DNA from 2 places in the Geobacillus sp. JS12 genome. Region 1 is predicted to be linked to the other one. Evidence: predicted binding sites of a transcription regulator. Region 1 holds the regulator's gene; the other holds the start of a gene.
The links. Region 1 encodes NrdR, which represses ribonucleotide reductase genes. Its sites were predicted from a motif close to AACACNATATATNGTGTT; they were not measured.

Region 1 (15,519 bases):
ACGGGATTTTTTGCATTTGCGCTTCGCGGATTTTATAGCCGATTTTTTCGTCGCGCTCGTCGACTTCGACGCGGAAGCCGCGTTCTTTCAACGTCCGCTGCACGTCATACGCGTAATCGAGGTGCGCCTCCGGCGACACGGGGATCACTTTGACTTGAACCGGGGCGAGCCATGTCGGAAACGCACCTTTATACTCCTCGATGAGGAACGCGACAAACCGCTCCATCGTCGAGACGACGCCGCGATGGATGACGACCGGACGATGCGGCTTCCCATCCTCGCCAATGTACGTCAAATCAAAGCGCTCGGGCAACAGGAAGTCAAGCTGCACCGTCGAGAGCGTCTCGTCTTTGCCAAGCGCCGTGCGCACTTGCACATCGAGCTTCGGCCCGTAAAACGCCGCTTCCCCTTCCGCTTCGTAGTAGTCGAGGCCGAGCTCGTCCATGGCTTCCCGCAGCATGCGTTGGGCTTTTTCCCACATTTCATCGTCATCGTAATATTTTTCTTTGTCATGCGGATCGCGGTAAGACAAGCGGAACGAGTATTCCTCAATGCCGAAATCCTTATAGACTTCCAAAATCAAGTTGACGACGCGCTTGAACTCGTCTTTGATTTGGTCCGGGCGCACGAAAATGTGGGCGTCGTTGAGCGTCATGCCGCGGACGCGCTGCAGGCCGGTAAGCGCTCCAGACATTTCATAGCGGTGCATCGTGCCGAGCTCGGCGATGCGGATCGGCAGCTCGCGGTAGCTGTGCAGCTTGCTTTTGTAAATCATCATATGGTGCGGGCAGTTCATCGGACGAAGCACAAGTTCTTCGTTGTCCATCTCCATCGGCGGGAACATGTTTTCTTTGTAATGGTCCCAATGGCCCGATGTCTTGTACAGCTCGACGCTGCCGAGCACCGGTGTGTAGACATGATCGTATCCGAGCGCCACTTCTTTGTCGACGATGTACCGTTCGATAATGCGGCGGATCGTCGCTCCTTTCGGCAGCCATAGCGGCAAGCCTTGTCCGACTTGTTGCGATGTCGTAAACAGCTCAAGCTCTTTGCCGAGCTTCCGGTGGTCGCGCTCTTTCGCTTCTTCAAGCAGGCGCAAATAACGATCCAAGTCTTCCTTTTTGAAAAAGGCCGTGCCGTAGATGCGCTGCAGCATTTTGTTGTTGCTGTCGCCGCGCCAGTAGGCCCCCGAGATGCTGAGCAGCTTGAACTCTTTGATTTTTCCAGTCGACGGCACGTGCACGCCGCGGCAAAGGTCGAAAAACTCGCCTTGCTCATAAATCGAAATCGGCTCGCCTTCCGGAATATCGGCGATCAACTCGAGCTTCAACTCATCGCCGATTTCTTCATACAGCCGGATGGCTTCTTCGCGGCTCACTTCTTTGCGGACGATGTCCAAATTTTCTTTGACAATCTTGCGCATTTCCGCTTCGATTTTCGGGAGGTCGTCTGGCGTCAGCTTATGCTCCATGTCGATATCATAGTAGAAGCCGTTTTCAATGACCGGACCGACGCCGAGCTTGACGTTGCCATACAGCCGCTTGATCGCCTGCGCCATTAAGTGGGCGGTGCTATGGCGCAAAATGTCAAGCGCCTCCGGCATGTCTTGGGTAATGATGACAAGCTCGCCATCTTCGTGAAGCGGCGTGCGCAAATCAACGGACCGGCCGTTCAGTTTGCCGGCGATCGCTTTTTTCTTCAGCCCCGGGCTGATCGAGGCAGCGATGTCTTCCGTCGTCGTCCCCTTCGGAAACTCCTTTTCCGCCCCATCTGGGAACGTGATGCGAATGACGTCTGGCATTGGCAATCACTCCTTTGTCATGATGATGAAAATGGAAAAATAAAAAAACTCCTCCCTCCTAAAGGGACGAGTTTTCATCGTGGTTCCACCCTTCTTCCCATGGCAACGCCTCGCCATGCCATGGCTCAACAAGAATAACGGTCGTCCACCGGCGGCAACTACTGGGCGTTGCGTTCGCTGCCGCAGCTCTGAGGGGGTAAGCGCATTTTTCGTGTTAGGAAGGTTCCAGCCGCTGCCTTCCCTCTCTGGAAACCGTAAAAATGCGCCCATGTCCTCGTCATCGCTTGTATTCATCCATATTCATGACGTCATTATAGCGAAAACAGCAGGAAAAATCAAGCTTCTCCCCCATTTCCAGCGTTGGCGGCAAACAAGCGGGAAAAATCGGCGCGGCGGCAGACGATCAGCCGTTCTTGAAACACGTTTTGCAGTGTCTGCACCATGCCGTCATCCGGATGATCGGTGTACAGCTCAATTTCCGCCGGAGCGAGCGAGACAAGCGGAGCGAGCACCGATGCATCAATATACATCGGCTGGCTGAAGACGAGATGGCGGTCGATCAACTGTCTCACTTCCGCCGCCGACAGCTCCCGCCGCTCGCTGTCGTAAAATACGAAGTGCGGCGGATCGTGCACCAAATACAGGCGCGGCCATTGCGGCGTCCGGCCAGCCAGGCAGTCGCGCAGCATTTGCACAAAATTTTGATACTCCTGCTCCAGCTTGTATTCATCAATCGCCAGCTCGACATAATGTTGGAGGCGCTCCATATACGGCTTTAACCGGAACGTAACGAACGAAGAAAACGAAAATGACAAGCCGTCGCGCAAAAAGGAGGCAAAAGCGTCGCGCAACATCACGGTGCGCGAGGCGGCAAACGCCGCGCTTTTCCGGTAATCGCGCCGCTCGCCGTCCAAAAACGAATGAGCGAGGGCCAAAATTTGCTGCTGTTCTTCGACGTCGCGGAAATAAAAAACATTGGCAATGATGGATAGCAGCAGCCGGTCTTCCATCACCTCCTGCATAAACGCCGTCATCGCTGGGATGATATGCTCCTCAAGCACACGCTTCTCCTCGCCCTGTATGTAAACCGCCACGGTTTTGTTCCCGTCATAAGCGGCATGAAACAGCGGACCGTCATCCGGTTGCCGGTGATCTAGCAGCCCAACCAATTTTTCCGCCTCGCTTGCCTCGTCAAAATGGATTTCGATCACCCGCTGTCCCCCCTTTAGCCCGAAAGGCATGCTTGGTTTATATATATGGGGACAACGGGCTGTTTAGACTAAAAAACCACAAAGCTTAGCGGCGTTCATTGTTCGAGGAGAGGGTGCTCCAAAAGGATCGGGACACCCTTTCTTATTACCGTATACAGGCATAAAACAAATATGTTGTGTTTTGTTTAAGGGAAATTACCCTTTTGGGTCAGCCCCAGTCGGCAAACGAACCGCTTGCCGACTACGGCAGAAAAGCTAGAAACAGAACCTGCTCAACTAGTTTTTATGGGTTAATCAACATGCCTGTGCAAACGGCAACGTTTCAAATCGCCTTTATATATTTTGCTCGCGGCGGTTCGGTCCAGTGATTTCAATCGGATAGGCCAAATAGCGGATTCGCTCCATAATGCGCGCCGCCTTCACCTTCTCTTCTTCGCCGCGCTGCGAATACGTCAAATGATGGGCGAGCTGCTGCATATCAAAGTTCGACGTGAAAAACGTCGGCAAGTTTTCAAACATCCGGTATTGCAAGATCGGGCCAAACACATCATCGCGCACCCAGCTTGACATCGCCTCCGCCCCAAGATCATCGAGCATCAGCACTGGCACTTTTTTGATATAATCAAGCTTTTCGTTCATCGTCTGGTCTTGAAGCGAATGTTTCATCTCACGAAACAGCTCGGGCACGTAGACGATCAGCGACGAAACGTTTCGCTTCGCCAGCTCGTTGGCGATCGCGGCGAGCAAATACGTTTTGCCCACCCCAAACGATCCGTGCAAATACAAGCCTTTCATTTTTTTCCCTGGCTCGTATTCCGCCACAAACCGCTCGGCAAATCGGATCGCTTTGATCCGCCCATCGTCATTGAGATCGACGTCAGAGAGCGAAGCACGCAAGATTTCGCGCGGCATGAACATGCTTTGAATGAGCGACTCTTGCTGTTTTCGCTCGTCATGCTGCACTTTTTTTGGGCAGCGGTCGTACTCAACGTCGATCCTTCCACCGTTGACCACCAAATTTGGATGGTACCCCGGCAGCATGTTGTTGCATCGCTCAAGGCCCGGACATTGGCGGCAATTCCCGTGCTGCTCGATGAACTCATACAGCTTCATCAAGCTGCGGTCAACCGCATCGGCCGACAATTGCCGTTCGTGCGCCCGCAAAAACGGCTGCACGTCCGGATGCTCCAAAATGTAGCGTTTCATTTGTTCGTAGCGTTGTTTAAACCGTTGATTGCCAAGCAACCGCTGCAACAGGTGGTTTACTCGTTCCATGGCTTTTCCCTCTATGATTCATCACGGTATTTTTTCAGCCGTTCCTCAAGCTCTTTGCGCGCCTGTTCGACGTCAAAATCATCATCATCCGGCTGGCTGTAATCCATGTTCAGCCAGTCCGGGACGATTTCCGTGCGCACGACTTTGCGCACCGTCCGCGTCCCTTTTTCCTTTTCGTTCGCCCAGTTTTGGTATGTTTTCGCCTCTTCTTTCGCCAGCTCCATGGCTTCCTTCACGGTTTTCACCTTTTTGCGCGCCCAATGGCTGGCGATTTTTTCTACATATTTTTTCGACAGCTTCATATTCGTCCGGAGCATGACATAATAAATGAGCACGTTGACAACTCCGGGGAGCAGCTGCTGCTGGAACATAATGTCTTCGATCAACTGCAAATCAGCCAGCGACGGCTCAGCGCCGCCTGAAATCTCTTTCAGCAGCTGGCGCGGGGAAATTGTTTCCAGCTGTTTCATTAGTTGCTCCTCTTTTGTGCGCGGTTCGATGTTTTCCATCGTCCGGTAGGCGAGCGGCTGCACTCGTTCGACGAGGCGCGGCTCGACACCGCCATGTTCGAGCTCATACCATTCGCGCGCCGCCCGGCGCAACGCGTCAATATCGATATGATAGGCCGGATCGATGACGCCAAGGACCAGTTTTTGCATCTCAAGCGGCGGAATGCCGTATAAAAACGCCAGCTTTTTAATCGCTTCCTTCACTTTCGCTGTCACCGCTCGGCGCGGCACAAGCTGCTTGGACAGGCCGGCAAAAAACAGCTCAAAGTCGAATACATCATCATCAAGCACATACGACGCCTCATCCCGCCTGATGTGATCCTTCCCTTCAAGCAGCTCGGGCCCAGCTTCTTCGCTGAGGCCGGCGACGATTTGTTCAGCGGGCACGGCCGAAAACACGTCGGAAAACGACCGCGTCACCTGGGTGAATTTCGTTTCATCAATGGACGGACGGGCAAAAAAGTTGCTCAGCTGGATAAACAAGTGGCGGCCGACTTGCCGGTGCAAAAAAACGCTCAACATCTCGTCGCGGAAAAACTGGTCTGGCGCCAGCGGCGGACGCAGCTCATAAAGAAACAGCTTCGGTTCATCCGCCTCTTTAGCGTGGACGTATGTGTTGAGCAGCCCGATTCCTTCGAGTTTCAACCGTTCGCTGTAAATGTCCGGCAGTCCGCACTGCATGAGCGCCATAAGCCGATGATGGGTTGCTTCCTGGCCGTCAAGCAGCTCAAGCTCCCCCAAAGCGTCATATAAAGCGCCAACGCCCGGCAGCCAATGAGCGGCTGGTAAAGCAGCGTCAGCACTTTACGGTCCACCTCTTGCAACACTCCACGGCTTTGCACGGTATAACGGTCGACAGCAATCAGCTCTTTCCAATGGTGTTGCATCGCTCCGACCTTCCATTTCGCCGTATTCGTTTCAAACCGGCTCTCCCCTTTCCTGCCGAAAAGACGTTGAAAAAAAGGGCTTGCCGCCTAACGCCAAAGCCCTTTTTACCGTTGCCCTTTTTTGATCAGCTCTTTCAGTTCTTCAATGAACACATTAATATCTTTAAACTGCCGATAGACGGAAGCGAAGCGGACATAGGCGACCTCATCGATGTGTGACAGGCGCTCCATCACCATTTCGCCGATCGTTTCGCTTTTCACTTCCGAGACGCCTTGATTGCGCAGTTCGCGCTCAATTTCCTGCGTCACTTTTTCAAGCTCCTCGAGCGCCACCGGCCGCTTCTCGCACGCTTTGATCAAGCCGCGCAAAATTTTCTCCCGGCTGAATTCTTCGCGCGTCCCCTCTTTTTTCACAACAATCAGCGGCGGCTCCTCGATCCGCTCAAACGTCGTAAACCGATAATGGCACTGTTCGCACTCCCGCCGGCGGCGGATCGAACGACCCTCTTCAACCGGGCGCGAGTCAAGCACGCGCGTGCCTTGATGATGGCATGAAGGACATCGCATAACATCCACTCCGTTGATCTTCTTATTTTCTATCATACCGGAATGGACGAAAGCAGACAAGATATAGTTAGCTGTTCAGTCCGGAACCGATATAGGGCAGGCGGGCGTCGAGCTTCCGATACAAATCGAGAATGACCGCCCGGCTATGCCCAAAATCAAACGGCAATAGCTTCGTCTCCGTCGTCGCGGAAAAGTCGACCGCCGTTTCAAACGGCCGCACGGAAATGACGGTAGCGACGATGAACAACTTTTTGCCGCGCCTTGTTTGCGCACAAATTTCGCCGCGCTCTTCGGAAACAGAAACGAGCTCGGCGCCAGGCAGCGACGAGAGCAGCTCCTTGACCGCATCGATGACGGCGCGGTTCGTCGCTTTGTAATAATGGCTTCTTAGCTCTTCATCTTCATGATTTTCCCGCGTTTCACAATGGTTTGTGAAGGCGTATTTGAGTGTTTTCCACATGCTCATTGCCACGTCTCCCTAGTCATTCTTTTTCTTCCATCATACCATGATGTTCGCCGCTGTTGTACCGCCGAGGGCGCAAAAAAAGGAGCGTTTCGCTTACGCTCCTTTCGGTTTATCATGATCCAATTACAGCGCCTGCGCCTTTTTCACTTCGATTGGGCGCATGCCGCGCGGAAGTTCAATCGTTTCCCGCGTTTGCGCGCCCAGCATTTCGGCAATGTAATCGGCGGCAATCGTCGGGTCTAAATGGCCGCATGTATACACATCAATGCTCGCATAGCCGTGTTCGGGAAACGTGTGAATCGTCAAATGCGATTCCGAAATAATGACGACCCCGCTTACGCCTTGCGGAGCGAATTTATGGAACGCCACTTCGCGAATCTCCGCTCCCGACTTTAACGCGGCGTCAACGAACGTTTTTTCAATAAAATCAATATCATTCAGTTTGTCAAAGTCGCATCCCCAAAGTTCCGAGATAACGTGACGACCCATCGTGTCCATGAAAAGAATCCCCCTTTAACCAATTTTCTCAAACAAATAAAAAAACAGAAGGTGAGTTGCAAAATGGCATGTATAACTACCACGGGGGAAAGTTAGTCCTAAGAGGTCCTAACCCTTTAAGTAGTCACATTACCCTTGCCGTTAAGAAGTTCACGAGACATAGTATACTTTGTTTAGGGGGTTTTTTCAACAGGCTTTTTTAATTTTTTTGCATAAAAAAGAGAAAAAGCGCCCACGCCCGCACCGTGGCCCGATCCGTTTGTGCGGATCGCAAAAGCCATAGCGCAGGCGGCGCGCTTCACATCGAACCGCTGTTACGCATTGACGCTGAGACGCTCATTCATTTTGGCCGCGACAAGATGGGCTAAATCAACGACGCGGCACGAATAGCCCCATTCATTGTCATACCAAGCGAGCACTTTCACTTTTCGCCCTTCCATCACCATCGTCGACAGGCCGTCGATAATCGCAGAATGCGGATTCGTATTGAAATCGATCGAGACAAGCGGCTCCATCGTGAAATCCAAGATGCCTTTCAATGGGCCGTTGGCAGCGCGGATCAGCGCCTCGTTCACCTCATCAACCGTCACATCGCGCTTCAAGTCGACGACCAAGTCGACGAGCGAGACGTTCGGCGTCGGGACGCGGAGCGCCATGCCATGAAGCTTCCCTTTTAAATGCGGCAGCACTAGGCCAAGCGCTTTCGCCGCTCCCGTTGTCGTCGGGATGATCGACTGCGCGCATGAGCGGGCGCGGCGCAAATCTTTATGCGGGTTGTCGATGTTTTTTTGGTCGTTCGTATACGCGTGAACCGTCGTCATCAGGCCGTTTTCAATCCCAAACGCTTCATCGAGCACTTTGACGACCGGAGCCAAACAGTTTGTCGTACACGAGGCGTTCGAAATGACGAAATGGCGGTCGATGTCAAGCATATGCTCGTTGACGCCAACAACGATCGTCACATCTTCATTTTTGCCCGGGGCGGTTAAAATGACGCGCTTCGCCCCTGCCTCAAGGTGAAGGCTCGCCTTTTCACGATCGTTGAATTTTCCGGTCGCTTCAATCACAATATCGATATCAAGCTCTTTCCACGGCAGCTGTTTCGGGTCGCGCGAGTTTAACAGCCTCACTTTTTTGCCGTTGACGAGCAGGCCGTCTTCCAAGGCGATGACCTCACCGTCAAATTTGCCGTGGTTTGAGTCATATTTCACTAAATGGGCTAACGTTTCCGGCGGATAGCTGGCGTTCACCGCCACAATGTCGAGATCAGGGGAATTGATGGCGCGCCGGAACACCATCCGTCCGATTCGTCCGAAACCGTTAATCGCCACTTTCGCCTTCATTCACTTTGTTCTCCTCTCATATATGTTATACTATTTTCTTATATTTGTATAAATAGTATATCATATTTTTAGGGAATGTGGAGAACAAAATGACTGAAAGCGAACAAAAAAGACGCCTATTTTTCCAAGGCGTCCCATTGTTTCAAAATAGCCAACAGCTGACGGCGTGTCTCTTCCCTCGTTCCGTTATTGTTGATGACCGCGTCGGCCCGCTTCATTTTTTCCGCCAGCGGCCATTGAGCGCAAATGCGGGCGCGCGCTTCTTCCTCAGTGAACCCGTTCCGCTCCATCAGCCGGCGAAGCTGGATGTCATCGTCAACATACACGACAAGTACTTTATCGACCCAGGATGTCAATCCGCTTTCAAATAAAAGCGGAATGTCTAATACGACCGTTTTCGCCCCGGAACGGACGAGCGCTTCTTTCTCCGCGAGCATTTTCTGACGCACCGCCGGGTGAACGATGGCGTTTAGCTTTTTCCGTTCTTCTTCGTTGTTGAACACGATCGCCCCGAGTTTCGCCCGATCGATCTCTCCATTTGTCTGCAAAATGCCCGGACCGAAGGCGGCGACAATCTGACGGTAGGCGTCTTCCCCCGGTCGGACGACGGCGCGCGCCGCTTCGTCAGCATCAATGACCGGAAGGCCGAGCTCGCGCATCATCGCGCTCACCGTGCTTTTGCCGCTGGCGATCCCGCCGGTCAATCCGATCGTCAACGTCATGGAACTCCTCTCCTTTTTACGCGCCGCCTAGCGCTGGCAGCGCGGGCAATAATGCGTGCCGCGGCCGGCGACGACCGTTTTTTCAATCGGCGTGCCGCATCGTTTGCATGGCTCTCCTTTGCGTCCGTAGACGAACAAGCTATGCTGAAACGCACCCGCTTCCCCTTGCGTGTTCACGTACGTGCGCACCGTGCTTCCCCCTTTCATGACCGCCTCGCCGATCGTCGCCACCATTTCCTCATGCAGGCGCTCGATCTCTTTGCTGGAGAGCGAGGCAGCCGGCCGGCCGGGAAGAATGCCGGCGCGAAACAGCGATTCGTCGACATAAATATTGCCAAACCCAGCCACGACCGTCTGATCAAGGAGCAACGCTTTGACCGACCGTTTCGTTTTCACCGCCCGCTCCGCCAATACAGCTGGGGAAAACGCCGGGGAAAGCGGCTCCGGCCCAAGCTCAGCAAGCGGCGGCCGGCGGTCAGCTTCTTCTTTGGCATAAACGTGCATCGTTCCGAACTTGCGCACGTCGCGGTAACGGAGTTCGCTGCCGTCCGTGAAGCAAAACACGACGTGCGTATGCGGTTCGAGCGGCTCGAGGGCAGAAGCAACGGCGTAGCGCCCTTCCATGCGCAAATGGGAAATGAGCGCATCGCGGTCGAGCAGGAATTTCAAAAATTTCCCTCTCCGTTCCAAACCACGCACCGTCTGTCCGATCATTCTTGCCGCAAACGCCTCGGGGTCTCGCGGATGGCGGATGATGTTCGGCCAAAAGATGCGCACATCCTCAATCGTTTTTCCGACAATAAGCGGCAAAAGCGTACGACGGATCGTTTCCACCTCCGGCAATTCCGGCATGGCGATCCCCCTTTCCTCCGTTTTCCTGCATCGTTCCTGCCGACGCTTTCACATTGACGCCGGTTCATCCGCCGAGAGAAAGATTCTCCATGGGGCGGCAGCTGTTTCGCTCCCATTCATCGACCCGCATCCGAGAATCGTCGCACCGAAAGATTCTGCCTAAAAGGCCGGTGAGAAACGCTGATTTTCACAAAATCGGTCATGTTGGTTGAGAAGGACGGCTCGATGTTCAAGGCTTCCCAACTGGAGAAGAGTCGTTATGAAACTGCTTTTTCATTCCATCACAGGCCTTCTTAGGGATGCCGGCGCTCCACACCAAGACTTCTCTTTATTTCGCGTCATACCACGTCGAGCCATAATGGTAATCGACTTTGAGCGGCACGCGAAGTGTGACCGCTTGCTCCATCACTTCCGGAACGAGCCGGCACAGCCGCTCCATCTCTTCTTTCGGCGCCTCCAAAATGAGCTCGTCATGCACCTGCAGCAAAAGGCGCGCTTGCAGCCGCTCTTCCTTCAGTCTGGCGTTCAGATCGATCATCGCCTTTTTAATAATGTCAGCGGCGCTCCCTTGAATCGGCGTGTTCATCGCCATCCGTTCAGCAAAACTGCGGACGTTGAAGTTGCGGCTCGTGATATCCGGCAAATAGCGGCGCCGATGCAGCAGCGTCGTCACATACCCTTTCTGTTTTGCTTCTTGCACAATGTTTTCCATATACCGCTTCACGCCAGGGAAGCTTTCGAAGTAGCGCTCGATGAATTCAGCCGCCTCTTTGCGCGAAATATTTAAGTTTTGCGCCAAGCCGTAATCACTGATCCCGTAAACGATCCCAAAGTTGACCGCCTTCGCCTGACGGCGCATGTTGGGCGTCACTTCGTCCTCGCTCACTTGGAAAATGTCCATCGCTGTTTTCGTATGGATATCCAAATCGCGGCGGAACGCTTCCATTAAATTGTCATCTTCCGCAATATGGGCGAGGACGCGCAACTCAATTTGTGAGTAGTCGGCGGCGAAAATGAGCCAATCAGACTCCGACGGCACGAACGCTTGGCGGATTTTCCGTCCTTCCTCAAGCCGAATCGGAATGTTTTGCAAGTTCGGCTCCGTCGAGCTGAGCCGTCCGGTTTGCGTCAACGCCTGATTGAAAATCGTATGCACCTTCTTTGTATCGGGTCGCACGACTTTCAGCAATCCTTCAATATACGTCGACTGCAACTTGCCAAGCTGGCGGTAATGCAAAATGTTTTCCACGATCTCGTGATAAGGCGCAAGTTTTTCAAGCACATCCGCCGAAGTGGAGTAGCCGGTTTTCGTTTTTTTCAAGACGGGCAGCTGCAGTTTTTCAAATAAAATGACGCCGAGCTGTTTCGGTGAATTGATGTTGAATTCTTGGCCGGCGAGCTCATAAATGCGCTGCTCGACCGTGCCGAGCTGCTCGGCGAGCTCTTCGCCCATCTGTTCGAGTCGCTTCGTATCCACTTTCACTCCGGCAAATTCCATTTCCGCCAAAATCGAAGACAACGGCTGCTCGAGCTCGACGAGCAACCGATCTTGTTCGTTGCGGCGCAGCTCATCCAAAAACGGCCGTTCGAGCGCCCAAATCGCCGCCGCCTTGCGGACGAGATGCTCGGCGAGCACTGGCTCATCCGGCACGGCCCGCTTCGCCCCTTTGCCATACACCGCTTCATCCGGGCGCACCGCTTCGTATTGCTTCATTTTTGCTGCGGCAGCTACATCATCAACACCTTGCGCCGGGTCAAGCAAATAGGCGGCCAGCAATAAATCAAAGGAAACGCCGCATAGCTCAATTCCTTTCCATTTCAAGGCGACTGCCGCGCGCTTTGAGTCAAACATGCTTTTTTTCTTCGTTTCATCACCAAGCCAGGCGACAAACTGCGGATCGGCAAGCGCCGTCTCCGGGCGCAGGAAAAACCGTCCATGTTCGTTGACCACAGCGATGCCGACGATCGGCGCATCATGATAATTTTCCTCGACCACTTCAACGACAAGCGCCGCCTTGTCGGCAAGCATCTCCTCCGTCACGCGGTCAGCAAGCGTAAATGCCATCTTGGCAAGCGGTTTTTCCTCTTCTGATGACGGCGATTCCATTTTCTCTAAAAACGATTGAAACCCAAGCTCTTTAAATAAAGCGACCACTTTCTCCCGGTCTTCCCCTTGATAGACAATGTCATCAAGCGAGAGCTCGACCGGGGCGTCGCGGCGAATGGCGGCGAGCTTTTTGCTTAACAGCGCCATCTCCCGGTGTTGGCGCAGCGTTTCTTTCAACTTTTCGCCTTTGATCTCGTCAATGGAGGCAAGCACATTTTCGACCGTGCCGAATTGCCTGAGCAGCTTGACCGCCGTCTTTTCCCCGATGCCCGGCACTCCGGGGATGTTGTCCGATTTGTCGCCCATCAATCCTTTCAAATCAACGATTTGTTCCGGAGTTAAGCCGTATTTTTCGTGGACCGTCTCCGGCGTGTATGGTTCGATATCGGTAATCCCTTTTTTCGTAATGTCCACCGTCACATGGGGGGAGGCGAGCTGGGTCAGATCGCGGTCGCCGGAAATGACTTTCACCTCAAACCCTTCCTGCTCAGCGCGGGCGGCAAGCGTTCCGATAATATCGTCCGCTTCGTAGTTCTCGAGTTCATAGGCGGGGATGCGATATGCCCTCAGCAGCTCGCGCAACAGCGGAAACTGCTCCGACAGCTCCGGTGGCGTCTGCTGGCGCCCACCTTTATACTCTTGAAACGCTTCATGCCGGAACGTCGTTTTCCCGGCGTCAAACGCGACAAGCATATGAGTTGGCTCTTCTTCCGCCAAAATTTTATTCAACATCATCGTAAACCCGTAGACGGCGTTCGTATGGATGCCTTTGTCGTTATGCAAAAGCGGCAAGGCAAAAAAGGCGCGGTACGCCACGCTGCTGCCGTCGATTAAAACAAGCTTTTTTTTCAATCTCATCCCTCCTCGGATGCTTCCTTGTCCTATTGTACCATGCCTGCGGCTTGCCTTGAACGCTCTCCCACCATGATGGGAGGCGCCGATTCATCCCCTGCTTACGCTCACGCTGAAAAATGGGAGGCTTCTCAGTTGGAGATGATCAAAAGAAGCCGGCTACCGCCCCGGCTTTGGAAAATGGATCGTGAACACGGTGCCGCGCCCCACTTTGCTCGCTACGGTAATATATCCATGGTGAGCCTCAACCAAATGTTTCACAATCGAAAGGCCCAACCCCGTTCCGCCGGAATCGCGGCTGCGCGCCTTGTCGACGCGGTAAAAACGCTCAAAAATGCGCGGGATTTCCTTTTCCTCAATGCCGATTCCGGTGTCTTTCACATGGATCAGCACTTCTTTCTCCGTCTCTTCCGCCTCGACAGCGACCCGTCCGTGCTCCGGCGTATACGTGATGGCGTTGGCGAGCAAGTTCAGCAAAATTTGCTTCATCCGATTTCTGTCACCGCGGATGACAAGCCCGGATGGCGATTCGATATGCAAATCAATTTGTTTTTCCGCCGCTTTTTGGCGAAACACAGCAGCCGCTTCGGCGATGACTTGAGCGATATCCACGTCTTCGAGTTGCAGCTGAAATTCGTGCTGCTCGATTTTCGACAAGTCCAACAGTTCCTCAACGAGCGTTTGCAGCCGTTCGCTTTCTTTTAAGATGATGGTCAAAAAATGTTCGAGCGCCGCTTCATCCTTCATGGCGCCATCCAATAGCGTTTCGGCGAATCCTTTGATGGACGTCACCGGCGTTTTCAATTCGTGCGAAACGTTGGCGACAAAGTCTTTGCGGATTTGCTCAAGACGCTTCAGCTCCGTAATGTCGTGAAACACGACGACAATCCCTTTCCATTCGGCGTTCGTGCCAATGATGGGAGCCCCGTATACATCGAAATGTTTCCGCTCGATGCCAATCGTCAGCCGCATATGCCGGCGCATCGTCGTTTCGGTGATGAAAATATCATCGATAAACCGGACGATGTCGCCATGCGGCAGCACATCGGCGTACGGACGGTGCAAACAATCCGACGGATCGAGATGAAACTGAGTCTGGAACGCCCGATTGATGAGAGAAATATGTCCGCGGTGGTCAATAAACAACAGGCCGCTGCCGACGTTTTCAATGAGCGTGTGAAGCCGATCGGTCTGAATTTCCCGCGCCCTGCTCATCTCCTGCAAATGGCGGGCCAGCCGGTTGATCGAGCGCACAAGCATCCCGGCCTCGTTATATTCACCATCGGGCACACGGGCGGCGTAATTGCCTTTTTCCAGCTCAAACGCCACTTTCGTCGCTTCTTCAATCGGCTTCATATATTGATTGGCGATTTTCCAGACGAGGGCGATGATGACAACGAGCGCCATCCCGAGGCTGCTCGTGAGCACGCCCCAAATTTGCTCGTTTACTTTTTGGAGTGAGCTCGTCGGTGTGCTTAAAACGACGTACCCGCTCCGCTCACCGCGCTCGTACGGGACGATGTAGTAATAGACGTCGTTTGTTTTTTCAATCACGGAAAAACGGGGAAACTGCTTTTTGCGCAAAATCGCGCGGACGATGCGCTCATGGTCTTTGTCGCTGATCGCTGCGACGCGACCGCTGTCAAACCGCACCCGTTCTTCTTTATCGAGCACGGTGATGCGGGACGACAGCTCATTCCCCATTTCCTGCAAATCGGCGCGGATTTGCTCGAGCGGTTCATTTTCAAGCAAAATCGCAAGCGCTTGGGCCTCTTTTTCCATCCGTTTGTTCATCGTCTCGGCGTAAAAATCTTTCAGCAATTGCCCGAGCAAAAGCCCGAGGGCGATCAACACCGTGGCGATGAGCGTCACGAGCCAAAACAAAAGGCGGGTGCGGAAGCTATTCATGCCGCTTCGGTTCCTCCAATTTGTAGCCAAGGCCGCGCACCGTTTTAATGTACATCGGTTTTTTCGTATCGGTTTCGATCTTCTCTCGCAAGTGGCTGATATGGACGTCGACAATGCGTGTATCGCCGGCAAACTCGTAGTTCCACACGGCGCTGAGCAGCTGGTCGCGCGTCAACACCCGCCCTTTATGGCGAGCCAAATAAAGGAGCAACTCAAACTCTTTCGGCGTCAGCTCAAGCGGCTTGCCGCCGATCGTTGCTTCATAGCGTTCCGGAAAAATTTCCAGCTCGCCAACAACAAGCCGCTCGCTCGATTCAGCCGCCGGCTGAACGATCTCCGTGCGGCGCAAAATCGCCTTGACGCGGGCAATGACTTCGCGCGGGCTGAACGGCTTTGTCATATAGTCGTCGGCGCCAAGCTCAAGACCAAGCACTTTGTCAAATTCATCATCGCGAGCCGTCAACATTAAAATCGGCGTCATGATTTGCTGCTGGCGAAGCCGCTTGCACACATCAACGCCG
Region 2 (15,519 bases), 320 kb from region 1:
GTTCAACGGTCGTGTACGGAAGCTTGAGCATACGAGCCACCGCCTGAATGGATGTTCCGATGCAAGATTGCGCCACCCATTGCTGAAACGCATCCGTCGCTGCACTTCGAGGGGAAATTCCGGGATAAGACGTGCTGAATGTCATGCCACATGTACAACAACGTCTACGCTCCACAGGGAGTTCCACCCAAAAGATGCCGATCCGTTGAGCATACCCATGCATCCATTGCTTCTTTTTTCCTGTCATTTTGATCGTGCGTTTCAAGCAAACAGGACATAACGGGCATTGTTCGGGAAGAGAAAGTTCGAAAATCCAACGTTCTTCTTCTTTTCGCACCTTTTGAATCAAAACATCTGGTAAATCGATGAGTTCTTTGATAAACTGAGCGTACATGCGAATTTTCCTCCAATGGTTTGGTTTGGACACCTTTACCATACAGGAAAATTCGCATTTTTTGTATCCTCCCTCTAGAAATGTTGATTTATCAAGGCTTTTCGGCCCCTCAGGGGTGTCCAAAAAATATTTTTCGACAAAATCCCTTACATTCTTTTTCAGTTTTGTGGATATCTTACAGACCTAGGGTGCGCTTCGCGGCCACGGCTGGACATATTTTCCTGCCGTGGGAGGAAGCGTATTCGATGCACCCTTTGGATCTCCGCGTCGCTGATGAGGACGAACCCTCCCATGTCTCCGGGCGTCTTTGCGCCAACATTCCCTCGTTCGGTCTCGTCATCAGGCGGAGGCCGGCCAAGCTCCTTTGGGGACTCAAGGTCGAATGGATACAATCACGCCAGCTTCTCCGGTGTCATCCTGTTGTCCAACGATTCTTCCGTTCGCAGGGGGAGGCCTTAGGCCGCCCGTTGCACCTGGGACAAGACGTCCTGTTTCATTCGCTCCGCGTCAAAGGCTTGTTTCTTCGTACAAATCGCAAACAGCACATTCAACAGCTTCCGGCACAAGGCGACGATGGACTGCTTTCCGGTCAGCGGATTGACGGGGCGGGTCGTATAATACTCATGCAGCTCGCGAAACGCCTCGTTGTGCCGAATCAGCGGAATCATCGCCCGAAACAGCACCGATCGCAGCCGTTTCCGTCCCCGTTTGGAGATGTGCTTTTGCCCTTTGCGCTGGCCGGAGGAGTTCTCCTTGAGCGTCAGGCCCGCCAACTTCACCAATTGACGCGGGTCCCGATAGTGGGCGAAGCTGCCGATCTCCGCCAGCAGATCGATGATCGTGGCGTCTCCCAACCCGTCGACCGTTTTCAGCCATTGATACTCCATCGTCGTTTGAACCAACGCCTTCAACTCGGCGTCCAACGCGGCGATCTCAGCCTCCAATTGGCGGTATCGGCGGACGAGCGCGGCGATCTCAAACCGGGCCATCGTCGTCCCTTCCGTCACCCCAATCGAGTCCTTCGCGGCGTTGATCAACGCCTGAATTTTGGCCTTCTGCGGGCATTTCAGCCCTTCGCTTTGCCGGTACACCTCAAGAAGCTCCTCCACCGTCCGGCCGGCCATATCGGCTGGAAGCGGCGTCCACTCCAGCACCGAAAGCGCCGTTTTCCCCAGGTCGCGAAACACCGTCCAAAACTCTGGAAAATATCGGTCGGTCCAGCGGACGATCGCGTTTTTCACCGCCGTCTGTTCCTTGCGGAGCTTCTCTTTGAGCGTGCTCCCGACGCGCAAATCGGCTTCGATCTCGTGCAGCAGCCGGGGGACGAGGAATCGTCCGTCTTTCGCCAGTCTGGCGATGACTAGGGCGTCTTTGGCGTCATGTTTCGTCGGCAGGTTGTCATCGAGTTCTTTCGACCGGCACACATGCGCCGGATTGACCATGACCAACGGGATCTCGTGCTCCTCAAGGAAGTAGGCGAGGTTCAACCAGTAGTGCCCGGTCGGCTCCACCGCGACGATCACCTCTGACTTCCCGAACGCTTGCATCGCCTCCTGAATCGCTTCATACAGCTGGCGAAAGCCCTCTTTCGACTGGAAGATCGGGAACGATTTGCGAAGCACACGCCCCCGGTCATCCACGAAGCAGGCGTAGTGGGTTCGTTTCGCGATATCGATGCCCACCACAAGCGTTTGTTCGGTGACTTGATCAATTTTATAGTTTTGTGTACAATTCATCTGAAGTCCTCCTTGGTATGGTGAGTGATGTGTTTGACACCCCTGCATCATACCAAGAGGGCTTTTTTTGATCAAGTCCCCGGAAAAGCTCCTAACGGGAATGCTCTATTTTCCCTATGCATACCTATCTTAAAATCTCAAGTACAACTTGTGGTGAAGAGCCAAAAAATGACCGCTCTTGTGTAAATCATGGATTTTTTGGAAATCATAATCGTAGCATCAACCTAGAGGTTTCCGGATATTTCTTGTAGAATAAAATAATAAACATAAAAAATAGGTTGGTGTTGGCCTGATGAAATCATCAATGGAGAAACCGTTATACGGCGGCCAAGCGGTCGTTGAAGGGGTGATGTTTGCTGGCAAGACGCACTCCGTCACCGCTATTCGCCGCCATGACGGGACGATTGACTATTTTACGCTGCCTCGCCGCAGCCATCCGACGCTGGCTGCCCTGAAAAAAATCCCGTTTGTCCGCGGCATTGTCGCCATTATTGAGGCGAGCGCAAACGGGGCCAAGCATTTGCAGTTTGCCAGCGAACAATATGAGGCGTCCTCGGACGAAAAACAGGCCGCCGAAGAAAGCCGCTCCAAATTCGGGCTGATTCTCGGCGCCGCCGTCATCGGCGTGCTATCGTTTTTATTCGCCAAAACCATTTTTACGCTCGTTCCGGCGCTCGCCGCCGACGCCTTTAAACCGCTTGTACCGGGGAAAATGGGGCAAATTTTGCTTGAAGGAGCCTTTAAGCTTGCTCTTTTGCTCGGCTACATTTACTTTATTTCGTTGACGCCGCTTGTTAGGCGCGTGTTCCAATACCACGGGGCGGAACATAAAGTCATCAACGCCTTTGAAGCGGGGTGGCCGCTCACTGTTGAGCACGTCCAGCGCGCCTCGCGCCTTCACTACCGATGCGGCAGCAGCTTCATTTTATTTACGGTCATGATCAGCTTATTCCTTTATTTGTTCGTGCCGACGGATCCGCTTTGGCTGCGAATCGCAAACAGGCTCGCTTTAATTCCTGTCGTGCTTGGCGTTTCGTTTGAAGTCTTGCAGTTTACAAATAAATTGAGGGATATTCCGCTGCTAAGCTGGCTTGGCTATCCCGGGCTATGGCTGCAGCGGTTGACGACAAAAGAACCGGACGATGACCAAGTGGAAGTGGCCATCGCCTCGTTTCAGCGGCTTCTTGATTTGGAAGCGGAAGCCGAAAGGAAACAAGCGGTGCAGTAATCGATCAAAGGGGGTGGACTCATTGCGGCGCCGGGCCATTCATCCGCTTGTCGGGCTTATGATTTTGCTTGGAACGCTTGGCATTGTCTATACCCTTTTTGCCCATCCGACGGTGCTGTTCCGCCAGCTGTTGTTTGTTGCGCTGTTTTTGGCCGCCATTTATCTCTTCTACCGGTTCGTATACCAACGCCGCACCGATAAAGATCGGTTATCGTATTTAAAGGCGGTGCGGCAGTCGAAAAAGCTCCATCCCCGCTCCGGGCGCAAACAAGCAAAGCCGGCGAAACTGAAGCGGCCGCTGAAAAAACGGACGGCCATTCCGCACTTGACCGTGATCGAGGGCAAAAAAGGCAAAAAAAAGAATCGAGCTTCGTTTTAGCTTGATTCTTTTTTGTTTGCCTCTGCCGTTCAGCTGAAAAATCGGCGGCAGAGGTGTGCCCTATTGCCGCTTTCCCGTCTAGTACGCCCATTGGCGCAAAAACTGCCGCGTCCGCTCGCGTCCGTAATCGATCAGGCGGCGGCGCGCTTCCAGTTCGATGGAAAATTCCGTAGAAATAACGTTGTCCACCGGCAAAAAGACGATGTTTTTTTCATGGCGACGCGAAATGTAGCGCGCATCATGCGCCTCTCTCATGGCCGCAAACAGCGCCTCATACAAATCGAGCGCATTGGTGATCGTTCGTTTCGGCCGCTCCCCTGGTTTTGGGCTCAGCTGAACGCCCAGCACCGGCCGTTTTTTCTTCTTTTCTTCATCGAACAAAAACAGCGGAAAGTTGCTGAGCACCCCCCCGTCGACAATGAAAGCCACACCGTTTCGCCCGCGAAGGCGGACCGGCTCAAAGAAATAAGGAATGCTGATGCTCATCCGCACTGCTTTGGCGATGGAAAACGACCCAGGGTCAATGCCGTATATGGCTAAATCGTCTGGCAGCACGACGATGCGCCCGTTCGTCACATCGGAAGCGACGATATACAAACTGCCGGCCGGCACATCTTGAAACGTCCGCACGCCGCGGGCGGCGAGCGCCGCCTCGAGCCACCGCTCAAACGCCTTTCCTTGATACAGCCCAAGATGCCAATACAAGCGCACCCATTTCCAAAACGAAAACGGAATCCATAGCGGCCGTTCATCCAAAAACTGCTCCAACTCCAACTCCTCAAGCAGTCGGGCGATGTCGCGGGCGCTGTAGCCTGCCGATAGCAACGCCGAAAGCAACGCTCCCGCACTCGTGCCGGCAAGCCGCTTCCAGCGCAGACCTTTTTCCTCAATCGCTTCATACGCTCCAAGCAACGCAAACCCTTTCACCCCGCCGCCGGAAAAGACAAGATCAATGTCCACCGCCGCCTCCCCCTTTTTGCCGTTTATACATATGTAAGAAAAAAGGAGGGCATTTAGTACGGCAAACAAAAAAGAGCAAGCATCGGCTTACTCTCCTTGTTCATTGCGCTTTTGGACATCGCGCAGCGCTTCAAGGCGGCGTTCGTCCTCTTGAAAATACTGCACCAAATCGCCGATCCGGTCGATGGCGTTCCAGCTCAAATGGTGTTCAATCCCTTCCACGTCGCGGTAAATGTTTTCTTCGCTGACACCGATCAAACGGAGAAACTGCTCAAGCAGCTCATGGCGGTAGACGAGCCGCTGGCCGATTTTTCTTCCTTTTGGCGTCAAGACGAGTCCGCGGTATTTCTCATACACTAAATACTCATCTTTATCGAGCTTTTGCACCATTTTCGTCACCGAGGAGGGATGGACGGACAACGCTTCAGCGATGTCAGAGACACGGGCATAGCCCTTTTCTTCAATCAAAATGTAAATTTGCTCAATATAATCTTCCATGCTTGGTGTCGGCAACGTTTGTCCCCTCCCATCACGTTTGTCTGCCGCAGACAAGTGCAGCGGCCGTCAGCATCTCTCATGAACATGGCCGCCCTGTCCATTTCGGCTAGACGCTGCCGGGCCAGTCGGCCGCCCAGGCAAACAAAAAATAGCAATCAATCCCATTATACCATGAAGGGAACATTACGTAAAATACTGCACTTGGGCCGATGGAAAAAAGCGAGCAATATACGAGCGCGTGGTTTCCTCCAGCTCCCGCGCTTCCTCGTCACGGTACACATATTTGCCGATGCCGTACCGCCCCCACTTATACTTGCGCTTCGATTCGTCCAAATCGAGCTTGGTTTTCGGGTAACGCTGCTCGATGACCCGCTTGGCCGGCTTGGTAAACCGATGCTGGATGAGCTCAAACGTCAAATCAGATAAGTCCACCCCTTCCAATTGCCGGGCGAGCTCCTGAAACAATTCAAAATACCCTTGTTCCCAGCCGTCATGCCGGTAAATCGGCGCGACGACAAAGCCGAGCTGATAGCCGGCACCGGCCACTTTGCGCGCTGCTTGAAGCCGCGCATCAAAGGACGACGTTCCTGGCTCGAAATGGCGGATGACATAACGGGAGTTGACGCTGAAGCGAAAATGCGTCTTACCGTTATGCTTCGCATCAAGCAAATGGTCGACATGCTCATACTTCGTCACAAATCGGAGCCGCCCGTAGTCGGTCGCGCCAATAAACTCAATCGCTTTTTTCAGCGAATGGGTCAAATGATCGATCCCGACAATGTCGGACGTGCATGCCGCCTCGAAGCGAGTAATCTCGGGTGCGCGCTCGTCAATATACTTTTGCGCTTGAGCGAAAATGTCGTCCAAGTTGACATACACGCGGATATATGGCTTGCTTCCCAATGTCGTTTGCAAATAGCAATAATGGCAATGGCCCATGCATCCGGTTGCCAACGGAATGGCGTATTCGGCTGACGGCTTCGATGAATCAAATTTCAGCGTCCGCCGCACGCCAACAACGAGCGTCGATTTCGCATTTCGATACCGGGCCAGCTCCGTCTCTCCCGGAATGCCGCGCACTTGGTTGTGCGATGTCGTCTCGCGAATCTCGATTCCCATTTGTGTAAATTTCTCGTACAATTCCTTTCCGAGCGGGTACGACAACGCCTCCGGTTCGAAATACACAAGTTTTGGCACAAACGGTTTCATCGTTTTCCTCCATTTCGTCCATCTTTACAGTTAGTATGGACGAGAACGGGGGAGTCGTTATCTTACTTTATTTGGAATTCTTTTTTCGTTTCCTTGTCGCCTCCACATCCACATCCATCCGCCTCCCAACGAAACCAGCGGGCATGGCCGTCGATTTCGGCAACGATTTGCCAGCATTCTCGGCCATTGATCATGCGATCCAGATGCAGTTTCGGATCCCACATATTGTTATACACATGGAACAAATCCCGTTGGCGGCCGATTTCACGAAGCTGCTCAAGCAATCCACGCTTTGCCTCATCTGACATTTGGTTCGCGACATGCGTGTGGAAGATGCAAACAACGGTATCGGACGGAACTTGTGCAACAAGATCAGAGAGAAGTTCAACCCTGTCTCCCTCGATCAGACGAATCGGCGTTTGTTCCAGACATCGGGCTGCCTTTTCAAACAATTGGCGCCGGTCTTTATGTTCGGGCCAAATGAGCGCCTTCATCCATCGTCGATCATCCTCTTTTTTCAAGTCAATCACATGCAAATCGATACCGATCCGTTCAGCGACCCATGTGAAATTCAACTTGATCCTCTCCCTTATTCTTCAACTTTTTCACAAACTTCTTCACACTCTTCATATCACTGGATCCCACCAACTAGAAACTCGATCCTTTCGCTTACTATATTCGTTCCAACATACAGATTGCCCTGCAAAACATTCGCACACCTTTGCGATTTGCCATGACAGCTCATGAACGCAATGATACAATAAAACTAAACTGAAAGGAGGGATGCAGAATGTCTCACGAGCTTGTCGAATTGCTTCGCTCAGTGCTGAAAGAGGAGTTGCAGCCCATTCATGAACGCCTCGACCGACTAGAAGCCGGACAGCAGCGCCTCGAAGAACGACAACAACGCCTTGAAGAACGACAACAGCGGCTCGAAGAACGACAACAGCGGCTCGAAGAACGACAACAACGCCTCGAGGAAAAGTTGGACCATTTCATCATCGAGACGCGCAGCCATTTCAAAAAAATCGAGGACGAGCTGGCTGAGCATCGGCGCATGTTCGAGATATTGTCACATGATTGGCGTAACGCGAACATTGCGATTGAATATTTAAATCATAAGATCGGCCAGCACGATCTGGAAATGTATCAACTCAAAAAGCGGCTCGAACTCCAAGAAACAAAATAAAAGCGCATGCCCGATGACCGGCGCATACGCTCGAACCGCTTATCCCCGCTTGCGAATGCGGAAATTGTCTTCCAACAGCACCCAGTTTTCCGGATACGGATACCCGAGCACCCAGTAGCTGATTCCGCGCAATCCGTATTCTTTCACCAAGTCAAATTTCGCCAACGCGCTGCGGGCGTCCTCAAACCACACTTCATGTTGTCGCCCTTGTTCATCTGTATAGCGGTAAAACGGCGAAGCCGCCGCCGCATCGTATTGGATGGACGCCCCGTAGCGAATGGCGCGCTCTAGCGCCTCTTTCGGACTGAACGTTTCCGCCTCTTGCCCTTGCACGTGCGGCAGCACCCAGTCGCGGGCATAAATTTGAAACCCCATCATGATTTTGCTACGCGGAATGGCGGTCACCGCATAATCGAGCACGCGCCGAATTTGATTCACCGGCGAAATGGCTTGCGGCGGCCCAAACCGGTAGCCCCACTCATAGGTCATAAGGACAACAAAATCAGCGATGCGTCCGTGGGCTGGGTAGTCGTGCGCTTCGTACAGCAGCCCTTTTTGTTCAGCGCTTATTTTGGGCGCCAGAGACGTCGATAAAACATACCCTTCGGCGTGAAGCCGGTTGGCCGCCCGCTGCAAAAACTCGTTATACCGCTTGCGGTCGGACGGATAGACATTTTCAAAATCGACATTCAACGCGCGGTACCCTTTTGCTCGCATCACTTGAATGACGTTGTCAAGCAATCGCGTTTGCAGCGCAACGTCGGCCAGAATCGTCTGCGCCAGCCTCGAGCCCGGGTCTTGGTACGTAAAGTTCGTGATCGTCATCATCGGCACGACACGGGCGGCATAAGCCGCCTGAATGAATGCTGTATCATTGATCGGATTGAGCCCGCCATCGGCGCGGATCGTGTAGGCGAATGGCGCGGCATAGGTCAAATGGCGGCCGACTTCGCGCACTTGCTCCGCTCCTTTCTCCCCTTGGTCCACCGTAAATGCGTTCACCTCGATGAGCGGCTTCGCCGGCGGGATGATGAGCCGCTGTCCGGGGACGATCCGGTTCGGATCGGTAATATCGTTTACTTCGATCAGCTGCTGAACCGTCACTCCGTAGAACAAAGCGATTTGCGCCAGCGTCTCCCCGCTTCGCACCGTATGGATGCGCGCTGGGATGAACAACGTTGTCCCTGGATAAAGGAGCGACGGATTCGTGATCCGGTTCGCCTGTATAATCGCTTCGACCGCCACTCCATACTGGCGCGCAATTTGCCATAACGTTTCCCCTGTGCGGACCGTATGGTAACGATATGGAACCGGGATGACGAGCGCTTGGCCAACGGCTAGCCGGTTCGGGTCGCTCAGTTCATTGGCGGCGACAATCCGCTCGAGTGGAACGCCGTAACGCTGAGCCAACTGCCAAAGCGTCTCCCCGCGCTTTACGACATGAACAATCATGACGCTCCCCCTTTCGTTCCCTCCTTTTACCACTATATTTTGGCTTTTGCCTTTTATGTAAAAAAAACGCCAGTTCCTCTACGGAAACCAGCGTTTCATCCATCCAAACCCATCCGTATCACCATTACAGGCCGCACTTCAGCTGCGCGCCGCAGTTGGTGCACGTGTTGCAGCCGCCGATCTCTTCGACCGTCCCTTCGCGGCAAATCGGACAAATATTGCCAACTTCCGAACCAATCGTCACATCGGTGGCGCGCACATCTTGAATCGTATCCACAAGCACAACGGCGCGTTTCGTCTCTTTTTCCTCGAGCTCCTCTGGAAGCAGTTCAAGTTGCTCTTCAATCCGATTCTCCTCAGCCTTTAACGTCAACACTTGCGCATCGCGGCTGCCGTCGACATAGACGGTTCCGCCTTTCGCACCGCAACGCCATAAACGCTCGTACACTTTTTGCACTTGCTCGACGGTGTAGCCCTTTGGCGCGTTGACCGTTTTCGACAAGCTCGAGTCGACCCAGCGTTGAATGATGCACTGCACATCGGCGTGCGCTTCCGGAGGCAAGTCCATCGCCGTCACAAACCAAGGCGGCAAGTGGTTCGGATCGGCTTCCGGATGTTTGTCCAAATATTCTTGGACGATGTCCGCTTTCACTTCGATAAATTTGCCCAAGCGCCCGCTCCGGTAGTACGAGAACGAGAAGTACGGCTCAAGCCCGGTTGAGACGCCGACCATTGTCCCTGTCGATCCCGTCGGCGCCACCGTCAGCAAGTGCGAGTTGCGGATGCCGTATTTCAAAATATCTTGACGAATATCTTCCGGCATCCGTTTCATGTAGCCAGTGTTGATGAACGCTTCACGCAGCTTGCGCGTCTCTTCCTCCGTTTCGCCGACCAAAAACGGGAAGCTGCCTTTTTCTTTCGCCAGCTCGATCGATGCCCGGTATGCGGTCGTGGCGATCGTGCGGAACAGCTCATCGACAAGCTGGTTTCCTTCCTCAGAGCCGTACGCTTTTTCGCAGTAAATGAGCAAGTCTGCAAGCCCCATGACGCCAAGGCCGATGCGGCGCTCGCCGAGCGCTTGTTTTTTGTTTTCCTCAAGGAAGTACGGCGTGGCGTCAATGACGTTGTCTTGCATCCGCACCCCGATTTCGACCGTGCGTTTCAGTTTTTCGTAGTCCACGACCTTCCGTTCTTTGTCGACCATGTTCGCCAAGTTAATGGCGGCCAGATTGCACACCGAATACGGTGCCAACGGTTGTTCCCCGCACGGGTTGGTCGCAACAACTTTTTGCCCGTACGCGCGGGCGTTCGTCATTTCGTTGGCGTTGTCGATGAAGAAAATGCCCGGCTCGGCCGAATACGTCGCGCAAATGTTGATCAGCTTCCACAGTTCGCGGGCGCGGATTTTCCGGTAGACGCGGACGCGATAGCCCATTTTCTCCCATTCGCGTACATCGCCGACTTCATGCCATTTTTCGTTGTAAATGCGCATTTCCTCTTCGGAATAGGTTTCCACGTCCGGGAAGCGGAGCGCGTATTCTTCGTCCTTTTCGACCGCTTCCATGAACTCTTTCGTCAAGCAGACGGAAATGTTCGCACCGGTCAAAAAGTCTGGGTTGTGTACCGTATATGTACCGCCGGTGCGCAGTTTTTCTTCGGCGTCTTTGATGATGTCTTCGGTGAAACCGCCGTAGTCAGGCGCGTTTTTGTAGCGGACGATCGCTTCGTACATCGCCCGCTCCCGCTCGGTGAGCGGCGTAAATTTCAGTTTGTCGCGCGCTGCTTTTTTGATGCCTTCGTCTTCCATATTTTCGAGCAGGTAGCGCAAAATGCGCGGGTTTTGCATTTTCGAGACGATGAATTCGATAATGTCCGGGTGCCAGTCGGCCAGCATAATCATTTGGGCGCCGCGGCGGGAGCCACCTTGCTCAACAAGGTGGGTCAGCTTCGCAATGTCGTCAAGCCATGAGACCGACCCGGACGATTTGCCGTTCACCCCGCGCGCAAGCGTATGGCGCGGCCGCAATGTCGAGCCGTTCGTCCCAACGCCGCCGCCGCGGCTCATGATTTCCATCACCTGCTTCCGATGTTCGGAAATTCCTTCGCGCGAGTCTTTCACAAACGGCATCACATAGCAGTTGAAATACGTCACTTCCTTGCCCGAACCCGCCCCGTACAACACGCGGCCGGCCGGAACAAAATTCAAGCTTGCGAGCTCTTGATAAAACTTTTCGAACCACTCTTTCCGCTTTTCTTCCGTCTTTTCCACCGCCGCCAGCCCGGTCGCATTGCGCTTGGCGATTTGCTCATAGAAAATCTCGAGCGGCTTATCAATAATGTCGAGCGACCGAACCACAATGCCGGTCTCCGCCTCTTCCCCTTCGAGCACGTGCCGGTATTCGTCTTCAATCAACACGCGCGCCTTTTTCGCCTCCCAATCGATGTCGACGATAAACCCGAGCCCTCGTGCCGGGAATTTCGGATCCTCCTTGATCGTCAACACGACGAAGTCGCCCGGTGTGAGCGTCAGCTTCTCCGTATCTTTGAATGAATACCGGTCAAGCATGACCAAACGGGATACGCCTTTATGGGTGATGTGCATATCCGGCGTAATCGGATGCACTTGCGGAAATAGGCGGATATCCTCGTTCAGCTTGTCAATATTGATCTTCATTTTTTCGGATGACGCCACCGTCATTCTCCTATCTCTCCTCTTTTATATAATCTCTCATGTTTTTGGCAAAGTTGTCCTGTCTTCTCTACCTTACCATATCAAACAGAAAAAAACAATATATAGTATGATTTTTTACGAAAATCATACTATATATTGTTAAAGAGAACAAATGATTTCATTTTGTCAAGCAAAAAAAAACAAAACAAGGCGAAAAGCGGAGAAAAACGGGGAGTGCCGCTGTTTTTGCCGGAAAACGAACGATTTACCGCGTCGCTGCTCAGCGCTTGAAGTTCCATTCGTCGCTTTCGTATTTCGTCCGCGCCAGCTCTTCGACGTACGCCCGCTCTTCGGCGGTGAGCGTGTACGGTTCCAATACGATGTTCAATCCTTTTTCAAATCCTTTGTAAAACGCCTCTTTCGCTTCCTCGATCGTCACCGTGCGGCTCGTCAACTCATTGATCGCGACCGCCTTCTTTTTAAAATCGCGCTGCAGACGCTCTTTCACCCGCTCGTTTGGATATTTAAACAAGCTGAACAGCAAGTCTTCGTCCAAATCGAGCAAAATCGAACCATGCTGCAAAATGACGCCTTTTTGCCGCGTTTGCGCGCTGCCGGCGATTTTCCGCCCCTCAACGACAAGTTCGTACCATGACGGCGCGTCAAAACAAACAGCCGAACGCGGGCTGCGCAAATCGGCTTTCTCTTCTTCTGTCCTCGGCACGGCAAAATACGCATCCAATCCAAGATAACGAAATCCCTCTAAAATGCCTTGGGAAATGACGCGGTATGCTTCCGTCACCGTCTTCGGCATCGCCGGGTGCAACTCGGAGACGATCACGCTGTATGTCAATTCTTTATCGTGCAGGACGCCGCGCCCGCCGGTCGGCCGACGGACAAAGCCGAGGCCGTGCCGTTTCACCGCCTCTAAATCAATTTCTTTCTCCACTTTTTGAAAATAACCAATCGACAACGTCGGCGGATTCCAGCCGTAAAAGCGGATCGTCGGCGGAATTTTGCCTTCGCTGTGCCAATCGAGAAGCGCCTCATCGAGCGCCATATTGAACGCCGGCGGGCAATAGCCGGAATCGATAAAGCGCCATACTTCTTTTGCCATCGTTCCACCTTCTCTATTGTTCCATACTCTAAACGCTGCGGCGGCTTGTCGACCACCGCCAAGGGGCGGGACGCTTTTGGCCGCCTTTATTAGTTTAGCAAACAACGCCGGTGAAGGAAAGAAAAATGGCATGGCGAAAATCTCTTTGCTTCCCGGCGGCGACTTTATATAATAGGAAATAGCAGACGAAGCGAAGGGAGGCATGATGGGGTGGAAGCATTGCTCATTATTCTCGGCGCGATCATCATTTATTCGGTGATCACATACATTTGGCAAAGACGAATTGTCAAATCGTTGACGGAAGAAGAATTCCGCGCCGGCTACCGGAAAGCGCAATTGATTGATGTCCGCGAACCGGATGAGTTTGCGGCTGGACATATTTTAGGGGCGCGCAACATCCCGCTCACGCAGCTTCGCGTGCGCATGAAAGAATTGCGCAAAGACCAGCCGATCTATTTGTACTGCCAAAACGGACTGCGCAGCGGGCGGGCCGCGCAAATGCTCTACCGAAAAGGATACCGCGACTTGTACCATTTAAAAGGCGGATTTAAAACATGGACCGGGAAAGTGAAGAAAAAAGCGTAGCCCGTTAACCAAAAAGGCGCTCTGCCGAAACAGGCAGGCGCCTCTTTTCGCATGCGCTAGACCGCCGCAAATTCCGGCGGCAGGACGACCGCCTCAAGCACCGAAGCAGCCGCGCCGATGGCGCAGCTTTTCTCTTTCAGCTTGGAGGAGATGATGGACGGCTCGCTTTCTTTTTTGACGAGAATTCGCTTTCTCACTTCTTGGCGCGCCGGACCGATCACATACTCGCCCGCTTGGGCAAGCGGGCCGCCGATGATGACCGCTTCTGGATTGTACGCATAAATCACCTGCAACAATCCAACGCCGAGATAGCGCCCTGTTTCCTCCAAAATGCGCGCCAGCTGTTCATCGCTTTCTGCTGCCAACGCCATCGCAGCGATGGAAAAGCGTTCATCGAGCCATTCGGAACGCCCTTCTTCAGCCAAACGGCGTTCAATGTATTTTTCCGACGCATACATTTCCCAGCAACCGATGTTGCCGCAGCTGCAGCGAATGCCGTTGACATCGATCGTATGATGGCCGATTTCACCAGCTAGGCCGCTGACACCCCGATAGAGCTGATGGTGAAGAACGACGCCGGCGCCAATGCCGATTCCGGCGCTGATGTAAACAAAGTGGACGAACTCGTTGCCGGCGCCGAACCACTTTTCTCCAAGCGCCGCCAGTTTCGCCTCATTCTCGACAATGACAGGACGCTCAGGCCACCGTTGCCGCAAAACAGCCGCCAAGGCGACATCGTCCCAGCGCAAGTTCGGAGCAAACACAACGGTCCCGCTTTCGGTATGGACGACGCCCGGCACGCCGATGCCGATTCCCATCACGCCGTACGGCGTCGCCGGCGCCCGGCGGATGGCCGCCTCGATGAGCTCCATCATTTCGCCGATGATCGCCTCCTGTCCTTCAGACGGGCGGAACGAACGCCGTTGCTCCCAAAGAATGTCCGCGTTTAAATTGGTCAACACGGCATACAAATAGTTCACCCCCAGCTCAACGCCGATAAGCGAGCCGGCGTCGGCGTTGAAGCGAAGCATGAGCGGCCGGCGCCCGCCGGTTGACTCGCCGATTCCGCTTTCATGGACGAAATGCTCGGCGATCAGTTCGTCAACAAGCGCGGAGACAGTGGCCTTGTTCAATCCGGTTGTCTTGGCGATATCGGCGCGCGAAATCGGATGCTGGTCGCGAATCAATTTTAAGACGAGCTGTTTATTCATTTTTTTTACAAGAGAAATGTTTCCTGTCCGCACGTCTCTGTCATCCTTTTCATTTGATTGATCGAATGTGTCTTGCGAAAGGGCAGGGGCGCCTCGCTATTATGGCGGTTGCTGCATCCGTCGATTCCTGCCGTGTTCGACTCTTGACCATCAGCTTTTTCGCCCAAGCCGTCAGGCGCCCGTGCACCGACTGTTAAGGCTAACTTCTCCATATGGACACATGCTTTTTCTTTCTTGATCTTAGTTTATATAATAAACTAATTCGACATTTCTGTCAATGACTCATCCGTCGTACAAAGAAACGGCCCGCTCCGTTAGGGAGCGAGCGCTCATCAATGCTCAAACATCAGTTGTCGCTATGTTTTGGTTTTTGATAGCGCAAAATCGGCTTGCGCGCCGCGGTCGTTTCATCAAGTCGCTTCACAACGGTCGTATGCGGCGCTTCTTGAACGATTTCCGGATTTTCCTCCGCCTCTTTGGCGATTTGGATCATGGCGTCAATAAACGCGTCGAGCGTCTCTTTCGACTCCGTCTCCGTCGGCTCGATCATCATGCATTCTTCAACGATGAGCGGGAAGTAAATCGTCGGCGGATGAAACCCGAAATCAAGCAGTCGCTTGGCGATGTCGAGCGTTCTGACACCGAGTTTCTTTTGCCGGCGGCCAGAGAGAACGAACTCGTGCTTGCAATGGCGGTCATACGGCAAATCGTAATACTCAGCAAGCCGACGCATCATATAGTTGGCGTTTAACACCGCATATTCGCTCACCGCTTTTAAGCCGTCCGGCCCCATCGAGCGGATGTACGTGTACGCCCGAACATTGATGCCGAAATTGCCGTAAAACGGCTTGACGCGGCCGATCGATTGCGGACGGTCATCATCAAGGTAA

Region 2: a site for NrdR is predicted at 11,829-11,846, ahead of A0V43_RS09995 (vitamin B12-dependent ribonucleotide reductase). Genes of this name have one in related genera too.

The regions. Positions count from the first base shown of each region.
Region 1 covers NZ_CP014749.1:2,353,589-2,369,107, forward strand. Annotated here, with positions in the region: gene thrS (threonine--tRNA ligase) at 1-1,801, opposite strand, end outside; T-box leader at 1,861-2,091, opposite strand; gene ytxC (putative sporulation protein YtxC) at 2,137-3,012, opposite strand; gene dnaI (primosomal protein DnaI) at 3,346-4,287, opposite strand; partial or broken gene A0V43_RS11545 (replication initiation and membrane attachment family protein) at 4,299-5,683, opposite strand; gene nrdR (transcriptional regulator NrdR) at 5,789-6,250, opposite strand; gene A0V43_RS11555 (aminotransferase class IV) at 6,318-6,716, opposite strand; gene speD (adenosylmethionine decarboxylase) at 6,840-7,214, opposite strand; gene A0V43_RS11565 (glyceraldehyde-3-phosphate dehydrogenase) at 7,529-8,557, opposite strand; gene coaE (dephospho-CoA kinase) at 8,674-9,279, opposite strand; gene mutM (DNA-formamidopyrimidine glycosylase) at 9,307-10,131, opposite strand; gene polA (DNA polymerase I) at 10,460-13,096, opposite strand; gene pnpS (two-component system histidine kinase PnpS) at 13,250-14,998, opposite strand; gene A0V43_RS11590 (response regulator transcription factor) at 14,991-15,519, opposite strand, start outside.
Region 2 covers NZ_CP014749.1:2,034,460-2,049,978, forward strand. Annotated here, with positions in the region: gene A0V43_RS09945 (ISL3 family transposase) at 1-394, opposite strand, end outside; gene A0V43_RS09950 (IS110 family RNA-guided transposase) at 850-2,130, opposite strand; gene A0V43_RS09955 (DUF1385 domain-containing protein) at 2,423-3,358, shown strand; gene A0V43_RS09960 (SA1362 family protein) at 3,381-3,737, shown strand; gene A0V43_RS09965 (patatin-like phospholipase family protein) at 3,816-4,697, opposite strand; gene mntR (transcriptional regulator MntR) at 4,785-5,210, opposite strand; gene splB (spore photoproduct lyase) at 5,379-6,404, opposite strand; gene A0V43_RS09980 (DUF2332 domain-containing protein) at 6,467-6,979, opposite strand; gene A0V43_RS09985 (hypothetical protein) at 7,195-7,593, shown strand; gene A0V43_RS09990 (glycoside hydrolase family 18 protein) at 7,633-9,045, opposite strand; gene A0V43_RS09995 (vitamin B12-dependent ribonucleotide reductase) at 9,170-11,743, opposite strand; gene A0V43_RS10000 (lipoate--protein ligase family protein) at 11,997-12,833, opposite strand; gene A0V43_RS10005 (rhodanese-like domain-containing protein) at 13,044-13,418, shown strand; gene A0V43_RS10010 (ROK family transcriptional regulator) at 13,475-14,662, opposite strand; gene gcvPB (aminomethyl-transferring glycine dehydrogenase subunit GcvPB) at 14,976-15,519, opposite strand, start outside.